DNA from 2 places in the Streptomyces sp. NPDC042102 genome. Region 1 is predicted to be linked to the other one. Evidence: riboswitches for the same ligand, from Rfam matches in the RefSeq annotation. Region 1 holds a riboswitch; the other holds the start of a gene.
The links. Region 1 has a riboswitch for glycine ahead of gcvT (glycine cleavage system aminomethyltransferase GcvT). Riboswitches for the same ligand answer to the same signal wherever they lie in the genome.
Positions count from the first base shown of each region.

Region 1 (7,406 bases):
CGCCTCCAGCGCGGCGGGCGAGGTGTCGTACAGGTCGAGGCCGACCGCGAGGTACGGCGTCCCGACGGCCGGCTGCACCCAGCAGCGGCGCAGCGAGCGGACCGCGGGGGTGCGGTGGGCGTGCTGGGTGAGCAGTCCGTAGAACTGCGGCAGCTCCAGGGCGGGCTCGGACAGCCGCAGCGGACCGGCCGGCATCCGGTCCAGACCGGTGGCGATCCGGCGCAGGTCGGCCCAGGGGATGCCCAGTCCCCCGCCCTGGGCGTGCGGGTTGAGCCACAGGCCCCAGCGGTCGGGGTAGAGGGCGCGGGCGACGTCCCGGCCCGTGACGACCTCGTACCCGCGGTTCCAGCCGCTGGCGGCGAGCTCCTGCGGGGAGGTCACGCAGGGCGCGTACCCGAGGCCGTCGACCTCCATGCCGCCGTACTGGGCGTCGGGGGACCCCGGCTGCCCGTGCCACAGCAGCATCCACAGCCGGCCCTCGGCGAGCGAGTGCAGCAAGGACTCGTAACTGTCGTAGCGCCCGGGGGTCACCTGGCGCATCATGTGCTCGACCTGCCCGGCCGCGGCCGTGCCTGACGCACTCACCCGGAACCCCTCTTCGCCTCTTCGTCCGCCCTCGCCACGCAATGAAACCAGCTTAAGCCGAGCTAGGGAGTGTAGAAGGGGCGCACGCGTGTCCGGAGGTAGTCGACGACCGGGTCGTCGGCCGCGTCGAGGAGGATCAACTGCACCGGCCAGGGCGGGCGGACGCGGTTCAGGGCGCGGCCGAGGGCGTCCATCGGCGCGTTGCGCGTGTCGGGATCCCAGCCCAGCATGCGGACACCGATGTAGAGCTCGGGCTCCCCGCCCTCGACGCTGGCGAGGCATCGGTGTGCGGCGGCGACCGCGCCGCTGGCGCGGAACTCCTCGGCGGCGGCGGCCAGGAAGTCCACCGGGTCCTCCTGCCAGTCGGGCTCGAAGAGCCGTACCCGGCCACCGGTGGCCGGCCCGTCCAGCGGGGTCCGGCCGCGGCGGCACAGCTCCGCGACGGCGGGCGGGGGCAGCGGGACCCCGACGGCGCCCTCGGGATTGACGGCGATGCCCAGCTGCGGGGGCAGGCCCCGGGCGAACTCGACGGCGGGGGCGACGGCGAAGTCCATGGCGGTGCCGACGCAGACCTGGAACTGCGCCTGGGAGCTGTAGACGGGCACGTACGCGGCGCCGCCGATGTCCATCGTCGCCAGGGTCAGGTCGGGGCTGTCCGGACCACCGCCCGCGGGCAGCGGGATCCACAGCCGGCTGCGGCCGAGCACCTCCAGGATCCGCCCGCCGGCGTCCGGGACGCCGAGCGAGGCGCCGAGCACCTCTTCCAGCTCGTTGGCCGGCCAGCCGTTGCCCTGCCCGTGCATCGCGTTGCCCTCCGTGCGCCCGTCCGCCTGTCCGTGCCCGTGTCACGGTCCCTGCCAGGCCGAGGTTAGTGGGTACGCGCCGCCTCCCGCGCCGCGGGGACGGGTCGGCCCCGCTCCCGCCCGCCGCGCCCCGCCCAGCGCCCAGTGCCCCGCGCCCAGGGCTCAGCGCTCCGGGGCGAACGCGATCCGGTCGATACGGGACGCGGCCGCCCGGTCCAGCAGGACCGCCGAGGCGCAGCCGGCCGGGAGCCGGCCCGATTCCGCCGCGCGCAGCAGCCGGGTGGCCGCGCCGCGGTGCCGGGCGAAGGCGTACGCCGAGACGCCCCGGCCCCGGGCGGCCTGCCCGGCGAGGGCCTCCTCGGGCGTGGCGTCGAGCAGGAGCAGGTGCAGGGCGCGGCCGCGGCGCCGCGCGGCCCGGGTGAGCAGGGCCCGGACCCATGCCTGGGTCCCGCAGTCGTGGACCACGACCGAGGCGCCCGAGCGGGCCGCCCGCCACAGGCCCGCGTAGTGCGCGACGCGGACCGCGGGGCGGTAGACGGCGTAGGGCAGGAAGGCGGGCATCCGGGCCTCCCAGCGCTCCCGGACGTCCTGGGAGTCGATGCCGCCGCCGGGGACCGCCCGCTTGATCAGCGTGCTCTTGCCGCCGCCGGGCAGCCCGGAGACCACGACGATGTCGCCACCGGCGAAGGTGAGCCGCGCGGGCCCGCGGGCGCCGCGGCCGTGACCGTGCCCGCGCAGGTCGCGCACGGCCGGACGGACACCGGCGGCCGCACCGGCCGTGCCGGCGTGACCGGCGGCTCCGGCGGCTGCCGCACCGGCCGTGGCGGCGGCTCCGGCGGCGACGGCGCGCGCACGGGCGCCGGGCGGCAGCGCCCGGAGCGCTTCGCGCTCACCGCGCGCGGGCTGCACGGGCACGCCGCCGGCGGCCGCGACGGGCCTTCCGCGCGTCTCCGCGAGTCCGAATCTCCACACAGTGATCGCCTCCCCGGGTCGGGTCCCTGGACCCCATGCCCACTGAGTGTAAAGAGACGGTAATCCGGACCGTCCCGGTTCCGGACGGGAGCGTACGGATCCGCGACGGCGGACCCGTACTCCTTTTCGGACCCGGACCCCCATTCCCACCCGTCCCGTGCAATGATGTGCGCCATCTGGACACCAACTGCATACAGGCCGCTTGAATCCGCGCGGGAGAGTCCCGTCGGGCCGTACGGCAGGCGGGCGCCGAAGGAGCAAGAACCTCCCTTGAATCTCTCAGGCCCCGTACCGCGTGGATGAGGCAGATCTGAAAAGCGGGCCACGCCGTCGTCGGACGGTCCGGGCCCCACCCAAGGTGCAAGCCGGAAATCCGCCACGCGCGGATTCCGGCGAACCTCTCAGGTTCCGATGACAGATGGGGAGGATCGTCCTCGTCATGTCATGTCGATGTCCTGTCGATGCCCCCCTGGGACCCTGGGAGCCGAACCGATGAGCAATGCCCCCCGTCTGACCGCCCTCGATGCGCTGCACCGCTCGCTCGGTGCGACCATGACCGACTTCGCGGGCTGGGACATGCCGCTGCGGTACGGCAGTGAGCGCGACGAGCACAACGCCGTCCGCACCAAGGCCGGCCTCTTCGACCTCTCGCACATGGGCGAGATCACGCTGACCGGCCCGGAGGCCGTCAAGGCCCTCGACCACGCGCTGGTGGGCAACATCTCCACCGTGGGCGTCGGCCGCGCCCGCTACACGCACATCTGCCAGGAGGACGGCGGCATCCTGGACGACCTGATCGTCTACCGCCTCGCCGAGACCGAGTACATGGTCGTCGCCAACGCCTCCAACGCCCAGGTGGTCCTCGACGCGCTGACCGAGCGGGCGGCGGGCTTCGACACCGAGGTCCGCGACGACCGCGACGCGTACGCCCTGATCGCGGTGCAGGGCCCGGAGTCCCCCGGCATCCTGGCCTCGCTCACCGACGCCGACCTGGACGGCCTGAAGTACTACGCCGGCCTGCCCGGCACCGTCGCCGGCGTGCCCGCGCTGATCGCGCGCACCGGCTACACCGGCGAGGACGGCTTCGAGCTGTTCGTCTCCCCCGAGCACGCGGTGGAGCTGTGGCAGGCGCTGACCAAGGCGGGCGAGGGCGTGGGCCTGGTGCCGTGCGGGCTGTCCTGCCGCGACACGCTGCGCCTGGAGGCCGGCATGCCGCTGTACGGCCACGAGCTGACCACCGCGCTGACCCCGTTCGACGCGGGTCTGGGCCGGGTCGTGAAGTTCGAGAAGGAGGGCGACTTCGTCGGGCGCGCCGCCCTGGAGGCCGCCGCCGAGCGCGCGCGGTCCACGGCCCCCCGCAAGCTGGTCGGCCTGATCGCCGAGGGCCGCCGGGTCCCGCGCGCCGGCTTCCCGGTCGTCTTCGGCGGCGAGGTCGTCGGCGAGGTCACCTCGGGCGCCCCCTCGCCGACCCTGGGCAAGCCGATCGCGATGGCGTACGTGGACGCGGAGCACGCCGCGCCCGGCACCTCCGGCGTCGGCGTGGACATTCGCGGTACGCATGAGTCGTACGAGGTCGTGGCTCTGCCCTTCTACAAGCGGCAGAAGTGACGATTTCCCCGCCGGGACCCGTCCGTCACTCCGTCTCACTCCGCAAGACCACTGTTCATCAGCACTCCCCCGCATCCAGGAGAATCAGGTCATGAGCAACCCCCAGCAGCTGCGTTACAGCAAGGAGCACGAGTGGCTGTCGGCCGCCGAGGACGGCGTCGCGACGGTCGGCATCACCGAGTTCGCGGCCACCGCGCTCGGTGACGTCGTCTACGCCCAGCTCCCCGAGGTCGGCGACACCGTGACCGCGGGCGAGACCTGTGGCGAGCTGGAGTCGACCAAGTCGGTCAGCGACCTGTACTCCCCGGTCACCGGCGAGGTCGTCGAGGCCAACCAGGACGTCGTGGACGACCCGGCGCTGGTCAACTCCGCCCCGTTCGAGGGCGGCTGGCTGTTCAAGGTGCGTATCGCGGAGGAGCCGGCCGACCTGCTCTCCGCCGAGGAGTACGCCGACCTGACCAAGTCCGGCAACTGACACCAGGGGACCGAAGATGTCTGTACTGAACACCCCTCTCCACGAGCTCGACCCGGACGTCGCCGCCGCCGTCGACGCCGAACTCGTGCGCCAGCAGTCGACCCTGGAAATGATCGCGTCGGAGAACTTCGCTCCGGTCGCCGTCATGGAGGCCCAGGGCTCGGTCCTGACGAACAAGTACGCCGAGGGCTACCCCGGCCGCCGCTACTACGGCGGCTGCGAGCACGTCGACGTGGTCGAGCAGATCGCGATCGACCGCATCAAGGCGCTGTTCGGCGCCGAGGCCGCCAACGTGCAGCCACACTCGGGTGCGCAGGCGAACGCCGCCGCGATGTTCGCGCTGCTCAAGCCGGGCGACACGATCATGGGCCTGAACCTGGCCCACGGTGGTCACCTGACCCACGGCATGAAGATCAACTTCTCGGGCAAGCTCTACAACGTGGTCCCGTACCACGTCGACGAGACCGGCCAGGTGGACATGGCCGAGGTCGAGCGCCTGGCCAAGGAGTCCAAGCCGCAGCTGATCGTCGCCGGCTGGTCGGCGTACCCGCGCCAGCTGGACTTCGCCGCCTTCCGCCGCATCGCGGACGAGGTCGGCGCGTACCTGATGGTCGACATGGCGCACTTCGCCGGCCTGGTCGCCGCGGGTCTGCACCCGAACCCGGTGCCGCACGCCCACGTCGTGACCACCACCACGCACAAGACCCTCGGCGGTCCGCGCGGCGGTGTGATCCTGTCCACGCAGGAGCTCGCCAAGAAGATCAACTCGGCGGTCTTCCCGGGTCAGCAGGGCGGTCCGCTGGAGCACGTGATCGCGGCCAAGGCCGTCTCCTTCAAGGTCGCGGCCTCGCCGGAGTTCAAGGAGCGCCAGGAGCGCACCCTGACCGGCGCGAAGATCATCGCCGAGCGCCTGGTCCAGGACGACGTCAAGGCCGTGGGCGTGGACGTCCTCTCCGGCGGCACCGACGTGCACCTGGTCCTGGTCGACCTGCGCAACTCCGAGCTGGACGGGCAGCAGGCCGAGGACCGCCTCCACGAGGTCGGCATCACGGTCAACCGCAACGCCATCCCGAACGACCCGCGGCCGCCGATGGTCACCTCGGGTCTGCGGATCGGTACGCCGGCGCTGGCCACCCGCGGGTTCCAGGCGGAGGACTTCACCGAGGTCGCCGAGATCATCGCGCAGGCGCTGAAGCCGTCGTACGACAGCGAGTCGCTCAAGGCCCGCGTCTCGGCGCTGGCGGCGAAGCACCCGCTGTACCCGTCGCTGTAGGCACCGCCGCCGGCGGCCGCGCCGGTGCCCGCGCGGGCACCGGCGCGGGTGCCGCCGAGCGCGAGCCGACCGACGGCACCCGCACCGCACCCGAGAAAGGCCCGGCCTTCCCTTCCGCAGGCCGGGCCTTTCTCATGCCCGACCTCCCTGGGTCACTTTTCGGCGGCAATGGTGTTCACCCGGCCGCGATAAGCTCGTCTGTCGGACAAAATCCGTACTAATCACCCTCATAAGATCACTTCCGCTCCTCCCGCCCCTCCCGCACCGCCTCCCACCCCTCTGCCGCACCGCGCCCCGCCCTCCTCCCACCCACGAGCAGACATAGGAGTCCGCAACCGTGGCCATCTCCGTCTTCGACCTCTTCTCCATCGGCATCGGCCCGTCCTCCTCCCACACCGTCGGTCCGATGCGGGCCGCCCGTATGTTCGTGAACCGGCTGAAGAAGGACGGTGTGCTCGCGCAGACCGCCTCCGTGCGGGCCGAGCTGTACGGCTCCCTCGGCGCGACCGGCCACGGCCACGGCACGCCCAAGGCCGTCCTGCTGGGCCTGGAGGGCCACTCACCGCGCACGGTGAACGTGGAGACGGCCGACGACGAGGTGGAGCGCATCCGGCAGAGCGGCCGGCTGCGGCTGCTCGGGACCGAGATAGGCGATGTCCACGAGATCGCGTTCGACGAGCCGAGCCAGCTGATCCTGCACCGGCGCCGGTCACTGCCGTACCACGCCAACGGCATGACCCTCTTCGCGTACGACGAGAGCGGCGCGCCGCTGCTGGAGAAGACCTACTACTCGGTCGGCGGCGGCTTCGTCGTGGACGAGGACGCGGTCGGCGAGGACCGGATCAAGCTCGACGACACGGTGCTGAAGTACCCCTTCCGCAGTGGTGACGAGATGCTCCGCCTGGCCAAGGAGACCGGCCTGTCGATCTCCTCCCTGATGCTGGAGAACGAGAAGGCCTGGCGCACGGAGGAGGAGATCCGCGAGGGCCTGCTGGAGATCTGGCGGGTCATGCAGGCCTGTGTCGCGCGCGGCATGTCGCGCGAGGGCATCCTGCCGGGCGGCCTGCGCGTCAAGCGGCGGGCCGCGTCCACGGCGCGCCAGCTGCGCACCGAGGGCGACCCGATGATGCACCGCAGCGAGTGGACGACGATCTACGCGATGGCGGTCAACGAGGAGAACGCGGCGGGCGGCCGCGTCGTCACCGCGCCCACGAACGGCGCGGCGGGCGTGCTGCCGGCGGTCCTGCACTACTACGTGAACTTCGTGCCCGGCGCGGACGAGGACGGCGTGGTCCGCTTCCTCCTCGCCGCGGGCGCGATCGGCATGCTCTTCAAGGAGAACGCCTCGATCTCCGGCGCCGAGGTCGGCTGCCAGGGCGAGGTCGGCTCGGCCTGCTCGATGGCGGCGGGCGCCCTCGCCGAGGTCCTCGGCGGCACCCCGGAGCAGGTGGAGAACGCGGCCGAGATCGGCATGGAGCACAACCTGGGCCTGACCTGCGACCCGGTCGGCGGCCTGGTGCAGATCCCGTGCATCGAGCGCAACGGCATGGCGGCGGTCAAGGCCGTGACGGCGGCGAAGATGGCGATGCGCGGCGACGGCAGCCACAAGGTGTCCCTGGACAAGGTCATCAAGACCATGAAGGAGACGGGCGCCGACATGAAGATCAAGTACAAGGAGACCGCCCGTGGC
Region 1 covers NZ_JBVJDL010000003.1:1,034,421-1,041,826, reverse strand. Annotated here, with positions in the region: gene ACZ6KO_RS18045 (enhanced serine sensitivity protein SseB C-terminal domain-containing protein) at 1-585, opposite strand, end outside; gene ACZ6KO_RS18040 (enhanced serine sensitivity protein SseB) at 648-1,388, opposite strand; gene ACZ6KO_RS18035 (AAA family ATPase) at 1,551-2,258, opposite strand; glycine riboswitch at 2,564-2,664, shown strand; gene gcvT (glycine cleavage system aminomethyltransferase GcvT) at 2,853-3,968, shown strand; gene gcvH (glycine cleavage system protein GcvH) at 4,060-4,443, shown strand; gene glyA (serine hydroxymethyltransferase) at 4,460-5,716, shown strand; gene ACZ6KO_RS18015 (L-serine ammonia-lyase) at 6,054-7,406, shown strand, end outside.

Region 2 (7,406 bases), on a different contig from region 1:
TCGTCGGCGAGGGTGCGGACCAGCCCGTAGTAGAAGGCGGCGTTGGCGACGACGTCGGCCACCGTCGGCCCGGCGGGCAGCACCCGGTTCTCCACCCGCAGGTGCGGTATCCCGTCGGCGACCCCGTACACGGGCCGGTTCCAGCGGTAGACCGTGCCGTTGTGCAGGACGAGCTCCTGCAGGCTGGGCACCCCGCCCTCGGCGAGCACGGCGAGGGGGTCCTCCTCGTCGCAGATCGGCAGCAGCGCGGGGAAGTAGCGGACGTTCTCGGCGAACAGCTCGAACGCCGAGTCCACCCAGCGCTCACCGAACCAGGTCCGCGGCCGCACCCCCTGCGCCTGGAGTTCGGGCGGCCGGGTGTCGGTGGCCTGGGTGAACAGCGGGGGCCGCGACTCCCGCCACAGCTCACGGCCGAAGAGGAAGGGCGAGTTGGCGCCGACGGCTATCTGGACGGCGGCCGCGCACTGCGCCGCGTTCCACACCGCGGGGAACCGCGCCGGGGTCACCTGCAGGTGCAGCTGTACGGAGGTGCAGGCCGCCTCGGGCACGATGGAGCCGGAGGTGCAGCTCAGCCGCTCCACCCCGTCGATGTCGAGGGTGAAGTCCTCGCCCCGCAGCATCAGGATCTGCTCGTTGAGCAGCGAGTACCGGTCCACGGCCGAGAGGTTCGCGGAGACCACGTCGGACTGGGCGATCGTCGGCAGGATACCGATCATCACCACGCCGGCGTCGATCTCCGCGGCCTGTCGGTGGGCATACCCCAGACCCGCGCTGAGTTCCTCGGTGAGCTGGTCGAATACCCGGCCGTCGAGCCGGTGCGGAAGTATGTTGACCTCCAGGTTGAACATTCCGAGTTCGGTCTGGAAATCGGTACTCGCTATCCTCTCCAGAACCTGCGCATTCACCATTCTCGGCAACCCGTCGGCACCCGCGAGATTCAGCTCGATCTCAAGCCCCATCATGTTCTTGGGCCGATCGAACCTCTTCTCCGCCAGAAGCCGCTCCAGCCCCTCCAGGCACTCGTGAAGCTTCCTCCGATACCGTTGCCGATCGGACAGGTCGAATCCGCCTGCCACGACCTTCTCCCCCATCGAAGCGTCCCTCCTCGAGTGGGCCTGGCCCGGACCTCCCGGGCGCGCGTTACGGTCGATGATGCCCCGGTGCCTTGATCTCTAACGCTCGGGGGGCGCGCATGTCGGGGAGCGCGCGCCGGTTTGGCCGACCGGCGCGCGGGCACATTCACGTGGCAAGTCGCGTGGTGCAATTTCAAGGTCGCGCTTGCCGATTCCGCAATACCGTCACTTTCCAGCCGAGCCCCCGTCCGGTAACCTCCGAGGTCAGCGCGAGATGTCTGCGCGCACCCGGCATGAAATCCATGACAGCGGGACCGGTAAGCGCCTTGTCGGCAATAGGCGGGACAGCTAGCCGAAACACTGTGTGAACACATGTCGTATAAACTCCGCAAACGAGGCACAGAGTTGGCGCGCGGCCATTGCCCCTCAGCCCCCCTCTGGCCCCAGAATGCGACAGCTCCGTCCGCACTCCCCCCTTCCCCGGTCTCCCAAGTGAGAGGCGACCCACCATGCCGCTGCATGTCCCCCCGGCTCCCGCGCCCGCCCTGCGCAGCGTCCTCGCGGCACTCGGCTCCCCCACCGCCGTCCAGGAGGTCCTCACCCCGGCCCTGCGCGCCCTCCCCGGCCCCAAGACGGCCGAACTCCCGCTTCCGGTCCACGTCCTGGACCGGATCACCTCGGGCGGCAGGCCGCCGCGCACCCGGCTGACCGGATGGCGTTTCCTGATCCGCAGCGGGGACCGGTACGTGGCGGCGGCGGACACCCGGCTCACCGCGGACGGCTGGGTCTTCTCCCACTTCTTCGAGGGGCCCTACGTGGCGGCGACCGAACGCGCGCTGCGGCAGGCGGAGTCGGTGGGCAAGAACTACCAGCCGCGGCTGCTCTCCGTGCCCGAGCTGTACATGATGACCTTGTGGCTGCACGGGGCGGTGGGCGCCGACGCCTCGGCCGGTCTGCCGGCCGCCGCCGACCTGTTGGTCCCGCTGGCCCCGGCCCCGCCCGGCATCGCGGCGTACCGGCCGCACCCGGTCTCCGAGCTGCTGCCGGTGATGACCCACCGGCTGACCCCGCCCACCCCTCCGGTCCCGCCCTCGCTGGCCGCGCCGGCCGCCTGACCGTCACCCGGACGGGGGCCTGACCCGGTTGACCCATTCGGCCTAGTCCGCTGGGACCAGGCCCGAACCACCCGAAGTGACAGGGGAGTTGGGCTGAACCGCCCGCACGAGTGATGCGTCATCAATCTAAGAGGACAGCTGCCGGGAAATCCATGCGGACGCAAGTCCGTAGGGCAACACTGGGATCCTGACCACACCAAGAGATTGATACGGGGGGCGGCCATGAATCACGCAACGAGCCGCAGCACACAGACCACACCGCAGCGAAAGAACGCATCCATGTGCCAGCACCAGCCTGCCTGTCCATCAGCCGAATCCGCCGACAGGGAGGCCGCGCTGCCTGTGGCGAACCACCCGGAACAGGGCTGGAGCCTGCTGTGCAACGGCGTCCTGCTCTTCGAGGACACCGGTGAGCTGCTGCCGGACGGCCAGATCATCGCGCCGCACCGGCCGCTCGCGGCGGCCTGACGGCGCCGCGGCACGGCCAACGCCACAGGGGCCGGTCCGGGAGGAGACTCCCGGACCGGCCCCTGTGTCATGCGCCCGTGTGTGCGGGACGCGTGGGGATCAGTTGTCGTACTCGTCCAGCGGCGGGCACGAGCAGACCAGGTTGCGGTCGCCGAAGGCACCGTCGATGCGGCGCACCGGCGGCCAGTACTTCTCGGCCGCCACCACGGTGCCCGGGAAGACCGCCTCGTCACGGGTGTACGGGTGGTTCCACTCGCCGCCCAGCGCCGCCGCGGTGTGCGGGGCGTTGGCCAGCGGGTTGTCCCCGGCCGGCCAGACGCCGGAGGCGACCTTCTCGATCTCGGCACGGATGGCGATCATGGCGTCGCAGAAGCGGTCGATCTCGATGAGGTCCTCGGACTCCGTCGGCTCGATCATCAGCGTGCCGGCCACCGGGAACGACATCGTCGGCGCGTGGAAGCCGTAGTCGATCAGACGCTTGGCGATGTCGTCGACGGAGACGCCGGTCGCCTTCGACAGCGGGCGCAGGTCGATGATGCACTCGTGGGCGACCAGACCGCCGGGGCCGGTGTAGAGCACCGGGTAGTGCGGCTCCAGGCGCTTGGCGATGTAGTTCGCGCCGAGCACGGCCACCTGGGTGGCACGCTTGAGGCCCTCGCCGCCCATGAGGCGTACGTACGACCAGGAGATCGGCAGGATGCCGGCCGAACCCCACGGCGCCGCCGAGATCGGGCCGACGCCCGTCTCCGGGCCGGCGGTGGGCTGCAGCGGGTGGTTGGGCAGGTACGGGGCGAGGTGCGCCCGGACACCGACCGGGCCGACGCCCGGGCCGCCGCCGCCGTGCGGGATGCAGAACGTCTTGTGCAGGTTCAGGTGCGAGACGTCGCCGCCGAAGTGACCCGGCTTGGCCAGGCCCACCAGGGCGTTGAGGTTGGCGCCGTCCACGTACACCTGGCCGCCGGCGTCGTGCACGAGACCGCAGATCTCGGCGACGTGCTCCTCGAAGACGCCGTGGGTGGACGGGTAGGTGATCATCAGGACGGAGAGCTCGTCGCGGTACTGCTCGATCTTGGCGCGCAGGTCCGCGGCGTCGACCTCGCCGTCGTCGGCGGTCTTGACGACGACGACCTTCATGCCGGCCATCACGGCGGACGCGGCGTTGGTGCCGTGCGCGGAGGACGGGATCAGGCAGATCGTGCGCTGCTCGTCGCCGTTGGCGCGGTGGTAGGCGCGCACGGCCAGCAGACCGGCGAGCTCACCCTGCGAGCCGGCGTTGGGCTGGATGGAGACCTTGTCGTAGCCGGTGACCTCGCAGAGACGTTCCTCCAGCTCGTTGATGAGCGTGGCGTAGCCCTGGGCCTGGTCGATCGGCGCGAAGGGGTGCAGCTGGCCGAACTCGGGCCAGGTGACCGGCTCCATCTCGGTGGTCGCGTTGAGCTTCATGGTGCAGGAGCCCAGCGGGATCATGCCGCGGTCCAGCGCGTAGTCCTTGTCCGCGAGCTTGCGCAGGTAGCGCAGCATCGCGGTCTCGGAGCGGTGCTGGTGGAAGACCGGGTGCGTCAGGTACGCGTCCGAGCGCAGCAGGCCCTCGGGCAGCGCGTCGGCGGCGCTCGCGTCCAGCGCCTCGATGTCGGCGCTCACGCCGAAGGCGGCCCAGACGGCCTCGATGTCGGCGCGCAGGGTGGTCTCGTCGCAGGAGACGAGGACGTGGTTGGCGTCGGCCCCGTACACGTTGACCCCGGCCTCGCGGGCGGCGGCGACGACCTCGGCGGCCTTGCCGGGCACCCGGGCGGTGAGGGTGTCGAAGTACGCGCCGTGGACCAGCTCGACCCCGCCGGCGGTCAGACCGGCGGCGAGCAGGGCGGCGTAGCGGTGCGTGCGGCGGGCGATCGTCTTCAGGCCCTCGGGGCCGTGGTAGACGGCGTACATGCCGGCCATGACGGCGAGCAGCACCTGCGCGGTGCAGATGTTGCTGGTGGCCTTCTCGCGGCGGATGTGCTGCTCGCGGGTCTGCAGGGCCAGGCGGTAGGCCTTGTTGCCTTCGGCGTCGACGGAGACGCCGACCAGGCGGCCGGGCAGCGAACGGGCGTGCTTGTCCTGGACGGCCATGTAGCCGGCGTGCGGGCCGCCGAAGCCCATCGGGACGCCGAAGCGCTGGGTGGTGCCCACCGCGATGTCCGCGCCGAGCTCGCCGGGCGAGGTCAGCAGGGTCAGGGCGAGCAGGTCGGCGGCGACGGTCACGATCGCCCCGAGCTCGTGCGCCCGGTCGATGACCGGCTTGATGTCCCGGACGGCACCGGAGGCGCCCGGGTACTGCACCAGCACGCCGAAGACGCCGCGCTCGGCGATCTCCGCCGGAATGCCCTCGGACAGGTCGGCGACGACGACCTCGACACCGGTCGGTTCGGCGCGGGTCTGGATCACGGCGATGGTCTGCGGCAGGGCGTCGGCGTCGACGAGGAAGACCCCGCCCTTGACCTTGCCCACGCGGCGGGCCAGCGTCATGGCCTCGGCGGCCGCGGTGCCCTCGTCGAGGAGGGAGGCGCCGGAGGTCGGCAGGCCGGTGAGGTCGGCGACGACGGTCTGGAAGTTGAGCAGCGCCTCCAGACGGCCCTGGGAGATCTCCGGCTGGTAGGGCGTGTACGCCGTGTACCAGGCCGGGTTCTCCATGACGTTGCGCAGGATCACCGGCGGGGTGAACGTCCCGTAGTAGCCGAGACCGATCATCGGGGACAGGACCTGGTTGCGGTCGGCCAGCGAACGCAGCTCGGCGAGCACCTCGGCCTCGGTACGGGCACCGGGGAGGTCCAGGGCCTCGGCGCTCTTGATCACATCCGGCACCGCGGCGGCGGTGAGTTCGTCCAGGGAGCCGTAGCCGACCTGGGCGAGCATCTTCGCCTGGGCCGCGGCGTCCGGCCCGATGTGGCGCTGCTCGAAGGGGATGCCTCGCTCCAGCTGGGAGAGCGGAATGCGGTTGGCGGTCATGTACGGAGGCCTCCTGGTCGTACGACCTGCGAGGGGCACCACGGCGCGGGCACCCGGACGGCCTCCCCCTCTGTCATCTCAACCTGAGAGCTTCACCGGTCCGCCTGGGGGTCGCCCGTGGAGGTCCGGCTTTCACCGTCGGTGAGGGAGGGGAATCGGTAGTGCGGGTCCGACACCCACCCCTGCTTTCCAGAGTGGCCTCGTCCGTGCGGTACGTCTGCCTGAGAGATTCCGGGGAGGATTTGCTCCTTCGGCGCCTCCGTCGTGTTCACGTCTTGCTCATATCGCGCTCACTCGGAGGACTCTCCCGCACAGGGTCGACAGCCGTCACCCAGCCTACCAGCGAGCTTCTGGGGCCTCCCTCGAGTGGCCCTCGCTCCGGAATTGCCTTTTTGTAGTCATTACGGAGGAGTTGCGACCAGTTGGAGGGACCGTGCAGACCGACATCGATCCGCGCAGCCTGATCGGCCGCAAGGCGTACGACCGCAACGGTGCCAAGATCGGCACGGTGGACGAGGTCTACCTCGACGACGCCACGGGTGTGCCGGAATGGGCAGCCGTACGGACAGGGCTCTTCAGCAGGGACGCGTTCGTCCCGCTGGAGCCCAGTGAGCTGGTGAACGACACCCTCCGGGTGCCCTTCGAACGCTCCCTGATCAAGGACGCTCCGGACTTCGGGGTCGGCCGCCACCTCTCACCGGAGCAGGAGCTCCAGCTCTACCACCACTACGGCCTGGACGTCGCCCTCCCCAGCGACTTCCAGCGCGACTTCGGCCGCCTGGCGGGCGACGGGGAGACCTAACCCCGGCCGACGAACGACGCCGACCTCGGCCTGAGAGGCGCCGCGGGCCGGGCGCGGGCGGCCCTCAGGGGCCGGCCGCGCCCGGCCCGGGCGGCAGGCCCGGGAGCGGGAGGGGGTCCGAGGGCCGCAGGTCCGGGTCGTCCACCCGGAAGGTCCGCACCCGGCCGGGCGGCGATCCCGGCTGCTCGAACCGCACCGTGACCCGGCCGACGCCGCTGCCCTGGACCCACCCGGCCCCGTACACCGCGTGCTGTACGTCACTGCCGGCCGTCCAGCGCCGCTCCGGGGGCGACCCGGGCTCCGGAGGGCCGGACTCCCCCGCCCCGGCCGCCACAGCCGCCACAGCCGCCCCTGGGGCCGCCCCGGGAGGCACCGGCACCCCGGTCGGCCCTGCCGCCCCTGCCGCCCCGCCGAGGCCGGCCAGGGCCGCTGCCGCCGTCTCGGCCTCGGCCCGGGCCTCCGCCTCGGCCCGTGCCTCCGCCTGCGCCTCGGCCTCCGCCTGCGCGAACAGGTCCTCCTGGGTGTAGTCCGCCAGCCCCGAGACCCCCACGCCCAGCAGCCGCACCCCGCCCGTGGTGTCCACCGCCTCCAGCAGCCGGGCCGCCGCCTCGCGGACCACGGCGGGGTCGTCGGTGGGCCCGCGCAGGGTCTCCGAACGGGTCAGCGTCGAGAAGTCGTACCGGCGCACCTTCAGCACGATCGTCCGCCCCGAGTGCCCCGAGTCCCGCAGCCGCCGCACGCACCGTTCCGCCAGTCGCTGCACCTCGCCCCGGATCCGCACCCGGTCGTGCAGGTCCACGTCGAAGGTGTCCTCGACCGACACCGACTTGGCGTCCCGCTCGGCCACCACCGCCCGGTCGTCGAGCCCCAGCGCCATGCGGTTCAGCGCGACCCCGTGCGCCCGCCCCAGCATCCGCACCAGCTCGTCCTCGCCGGCCTCGGCCAGCTCCCCCACCGTCGTGA
Region 2 covers NZ_JBVJDL010000020.1:9,386-16,791, reverse strand. Annotated here, with positions in the region: gene ACZ6KO_RS34000 (glutamate-cysteine ligase family protein) at 1-1,091, opposite strand, end outside; gene ACZ6KO_RS33995 (hypothetical protein) at 1,583-2,188, shown strand; gene ACZ6KO_RS33990 (DUF5999 family protein) at 2,468-2,656, shown strand; gene gcvP (aminomethyl-transferring glycine dehydrogenase) at 2,756-5,641, opposite strand; glycine riboswitch at 5,841-5,961, opposite strand; gene ACZ6KO_RS33980 (PRC-barrel domain-containing protein) at 6,075-6,443, shown strand; gene ACZ6KO_RS33975 (DNA polymerase IV) at 6,508-7,406, opposite strand, start outside.
Region 2: linked by a shared signal. The riboswitch ahead of gcvP (aminomethyl-transferring glycine dehydrogenase) and the one ahead of gcvT (glycine cleavage system aminomethyltransferase GcvT) in region 1 are both predicted to bind glycine.